Regions from separate parts of the Bacillus sp. UNCCL81 genome, predicted to be linked through region 2. Evidence: a T-box and tRNA genes for the amino acid it is inferred to sense, from the RefSeq annotation. Region 2 holds a T-box; the other holds one or more tRNA genes.
What was found. The T-box of region 2 lies ahead of leuS (leucine--tRNA ligase). A T-box ahead of a tRNA ligase gene usually reads a tRNA of that ligase, here a tRNA-Leu.

Region 1 (2,407 bases), on a different contig from region 2:
CCTGCTAAGGGTGTAGATCGTTTACGCGGTGCGAGGGTTCGAATCCCTTCTTCTCTGCCATATTTTTTTTTGGCCCGTTGGTCAAGCGGTTAAGACACCGCCCTTTCACGGCGGTAACACGGGTTCGAGTCCCGTACGGGTCACCATTTTATCCTGGAGGATTAGCTCAGCTGGGAGAGCACCTGCCTTACAAGCAGGGGGTCGGCGGTTCGAGCCCGTCATCCTCCACCATTAACTTCATATGGTCCCGTGGTGTAGCGGTTAACATGCCTGCCTGTCACGCAGGAGATCGCCGGTTCGATCCCGGTCGGGACCGCCACTAATTACTACAAATTGTAGTATTTTTTTCTTTATTTGGAGAAAATTAGTAAGAGTGGATGGTTGGAGTTGGATTGAATGTCGGATTGTTTTTTATCTTGAGGAGTAATTCGAGAGGTAGAAGCAATACAAATTCTACGGTGTGGGTTCATGTAGGATATTCGTATCTTTTATAAAGATGAGTGTCGAAATGTCGGATTGTTTTTATCTTGAGGAGATTATTCGAGAGGTAGAGGCATTACAACATAAAAAAAATCCTGCGGTGTGGGTTCATGTAGTTAATTCGAGGGAGTTAGTTCATGATGCTAAATCAATGGGCTATAGCCAAGCGGTAAGGCAACGGATTTTGATTCCGTCATGCCCTGGTTCGAATCCAGGTAGCCCAGCCATTTTGTTTTTTTGTAAGATAGAGTATATTTGTATTTTTTTAGGATGTCGGATTGTTTTTTATCTTGAGAGGTTGATTCAAGAGGTAAAAGCTCATGAAGATTACTCGTATTCTATAAAAAGATGTATACCGAAATGTCGGATTGTTTTTATCTTGAGGAGTAGATTCGAGGGGTTAAAACAATACAACATAAAAAAATCCTGCGGTGCAGGTTCATGTAGCATACTCGTGGAAGTAGAGCATGCAGTTAAATCAATGGGCTATAGCCAAGCGGTAAGGCAACGGATTTTGATTCCGTCATGCCCTGGTTCGAATCCAGGTAGCCCAGCCATTTTAGTTTTTTATAAATATGTTTAAGGTAAGGGGATTGGCTTTTATCTTAGACGCGATCGTGTAAACAGTAAGTTGGTTTAAAAATATATGGTTTTTAGTTATAATTGTAATATCTTATATTATGAAAGTGTAATTGCTCTCTGGGGCAAGAACGTCTTTTAGAAACAGGCTATATTTTATAAACTTTGTTATTACGAGCCATTAGCTCAGTAGGTAGAGCATCTGACTTTTAATCAGAGGGTCGAAGGTTCGAATCCTTCATGGCTCACTTTTGTTTATTCGCGGTCGTGGCGGAATGGCAGACGCGCTAGGTTGAGGGCCTAGTGGAGGTTTCTCCGTGGAGGTTCAAGTCCTCTCGGCCGCATCAAATTATATAATAAGTAATAAGGCTTCTACGTAATGTAGAGGCCTTTTTTGTGTTTAAAAATTGTTTGAATTTTATAGGTTAAGTTGAAGTAAGGTACTAAACTTTAGAAGTATTGGTAAACCGTTTCTTAAAATCATTGTTTGATTGGAATCTGGACTTTGTAGGTTTTAAAAATGAATATTAAAAATTTTTAAAATTTATTGTATTTTATGTTATTCTTGATTATAATACAAAGCATAACAAATAAAACAACTTTGAAAGAAAGGAGGTAATTAATGAAAGTAGCAGGGATGAATATTACATTCAAGCATTATCCTATCCAATATTTTTTTGATTGTATGGACCAATTAGGCATCAGTAGCATTGAATTATGGGCTGGTGAACCTCACCTCTATGTTTATAGAAACTTGCTTTGCAATTTGAGAGAGATAAAGAAAGAAATTAAGGCTAGAAGTATGGAAATAGTCTGCTATACTCCAGAACAATGCATTTATCCATACAACCTTGCTGCTTCAGATTCAAATTGGCGAAAAAAGAGTATTGATTATTTTATTGAAAATATTCACTCTGCGGTGGAGTTGGATACTGATAAGATGCTAATTACTTCAGGGATTGGCGATTTCTCCCTAACAAAAGAAGAATCATGGAAATATGTAAGTGAATCAATATATCAAATTACAAAGGTGGCAGAGCACGAGGGGATCACACTTGCACTAGAACCTTTAACAAGATTTGAATCTAATTTAATTATTAATACACAGGGATTAAAGAGAATGGTTGATGAAATAAAATTCCCTTCCTTAAAAGGGATGATTGATACCGTTGCTATGAACTTGGCGGGTGAAACACCAGATGATTTTTTCTTATTGCTTCCTGAGTTATGTCATTTCCATTTAATAGATGGTGATAGCAAGACAGATTCTCATCTTGCTTTAGATGATGGTAATTTACATTGGAGGGAATATGTGAAAAGCGTGCAAAAGCACCAATACGATGGGGCA
Region 2 (2,407 bases):
TGGAAGAATTAATGGTAATTCCTCATCAGGAACAACTGTCATAGTACCATCTTCCCAGAAAATTACTGGAATTGGCTCTCCCCAATATCTTTGACGAGAGAATAACCAATCACGTAGACGATACGTAACTTTTTTCTCACCTGATTTTGAAGAATCTAACCAATCTATTATTTTTTCAAGAGCTTCTTGTTTATTTAAACCGTTTAAGAAATCAGAGTTAACATGTTTGCCATCTCCAGCGTAAGCTTCTTTTTGAACGTCTCCACCTTCAACAACTTCAACGATTGGTAATTTAAATTTAACTGCAAATTCGTGATCGCGCTCATCATGTCCTGGTACTGCCATAACTGCACCAGTTCCATAGCTTGCAAGTACATAATCAGCAATCCAAATTGGAAGCTTTTCGTTATTTACAGGGTTAATTGCATATGCTCCTGTGAAAACACCTGTTTTATCCTTGGCTAAATCAGTTCTCTCTAGATCACTTTTCGATTTAACTGAATCGATGTATGCTTCAACAGCATCTTTTTGATCAGCTGTTGTAATTTGATTAACTAAATCATGTTCTGGAGCTAATACTACATAAGTTGCACCGAATAATGTATCAGGACGTGTTGTAAATACTGTTACTTTTTCATCGAATCCATCAACATTAAAGTAAACTTCAGCACCTTCAGAACGGCCAATCCAGTTGCGTTGCATTTCTTTTAAGCTTTCTGGCCAATCTAATTCTTCTAGATCTTCTAATAATCTATCAGCATAAGCTGTGATTTTTAGGATCCATTGCTTCATTGGACGACGCTCAACCGGATGTCCTCCGCGCTCACTTTTCCCATTGATTACTTCTTCATTAGCTAAAACTGTACCAAGAGCTGGGCACCAGTTAACTGGAATCTCATCTACATAAGCTAATCCTTTTTCAACCATTCTTAGGAAAATCCATTGCGTCCATTTGTAATAATTAGGATCAGTCGTATTAATTTCACGATCCCAATCATATGAAAATCCTAGTGCCTGAATTTGATTACGGAAAGTATTAATATTCTTTTCAGTAAATTCAGCTGGATCATTCCCAGTATCTAAAGCATATTGTTCTGCAGGTAGACCAAATGCATCCCACCCCATTGGATGAAGTACATTATAGCCTTGCATTCTTTTCATTCTTGAAAGGATATCAGTAGCTGTGTACCCTTCTGGATGACCCACATGTAATCCCGCTCCAGATGGATAAGGGAACATATCAAGTGCATAAAATTTCGGCTTGCTTGTATCGTCAGTCGTTTTAAACGTTTTATTTTCTAACCAATACTTCTGCCATTTCTGTTCAATAGAACCATGATTAAAACTCATATTATTGCCTCCTTTTTTCATGTATAAATGGCTCGGCTGTGGCCCTAGCGGTCTACAAATAAAAAAATCCTCCCGTCCCAAAAGGGACGAGAGGATTTCCCGCGGTACCACCCAAATTAATGTAAAAATACATTCACTTGTTTCCGTAACGTGGAACACGACATTTATTACTTGGTTAAAACCGTTCACAAATGTGGCTTATGGGCGAGTTCATGAATAGAATGGATTGACTTTCACCAACCGTCAACTCTCTAAACCTCTTCATATTCACTACTATTCCCAATCATTGCCGATCATTTAGATTTAATTTATACCATTTTATTATAACCAAAGAAAAAGGTCAATTATACATCGCCTATTTTTAAGAAGCAAAAGTTTGATTTTCAGCTTTTACTACTTTTTTAGCTAATCTTTCATAGAGCACAGAGAAAACCATGCTTATTAATAAAAAGACAACTAAAATGATAAATAATACTCTCATATTAAATGTATCAACGAGTGCTCCACCTATAACAGGTCCTAACATTCTTCCAACCGTCGCTGCACTATTTACAATCCCTTGATACATTCCTATACGATCTTTTGGAGCAAGCATGTTTGCAATTGTTGGTACTGCAGGCCATACGAACATTTCTCCAATCGTTAAGATGATCATACCAGTCATAAACATTGAGAACTGTTCAGCAGTACTTACAAAAATAGTCGAAACGATAAAGAATCCAATTCCAAATAACATTTGCTTTCTCATACTTAAATCATATTTGCGAATAGCAGTTGATATTACAGGTTGAGCTATAACAATAAGTAAACCATTTACAGTCCATAATTGGCTATATTTTGTTAAGCCCATGTGTAGATTTTGCATTTCTGAAGCAATCGTAGTTTGCCATTGCACATAAACTAACCAACATAAAACATACGCACAACAAACAATCATCAAAGCCTTCATTGAAGGAGTAAATGAAAATTTTTGTTTTTCTGCTTTTTCCACTTGAGAAGTTTCTTTTATTTCATTAGGTACTCCAATATCTCTAAATCCAAATAAAGCGACTAAGAA

Region 1: it has a tRNA-Leu gene. The T-box ahead of leuS (leucine--tRNA ligase) is inferred to sense a tRNA for this amino acid. The anticodon was not compared.

The regions. Positions count from the first base shown of each region.
Region 1 covers NZ_FOMF01000016.1:50,463-52,869, forward strand. The annotation lists tRNA gene BM319_RS22470 (tRNA-Ser) at 1-60, shown strand, start outside; tRNA gene BM319_RS22475 (tRNA-Glu) at 72-146, shown strand; tRNA gene BM319_RS22480 (tRNA-Val) at 156-231, shown strand; tRNA gene BM319_RS22485 (tRNA-Asp) at 244-319, shown strand; tRNA gene BM319_RS22490 (tRNA-Gln) at 633-707, shown strand; tRNA gene BM319_RS22495 (tRNA-Gln) at 963-1,037, shown strand; tRNA gene BM319_RS22500 (tRNA-Lys) at 1,235-1,307, shown strand; tRNA gene BM319_RS22505 (tRNA-Leu) at 1,321-1,403, shown strand; gene BM319_RS22510 (TIM barrel protein) at 1,682-2,407, shown strand, end outside.
Region 2 covers NZ_FOMF01000007.1:196,772-199,178, forward strand. The annotation lists gene leuS (leucine--tRNA ligase) at 1-1,350, opposite strand, end outside; T-box leader at 1,430-1,646, opposite strand; gene BM319_RS16590 (MDR family MFS transporter) at 1,712-2,407, opposite strand, start outside.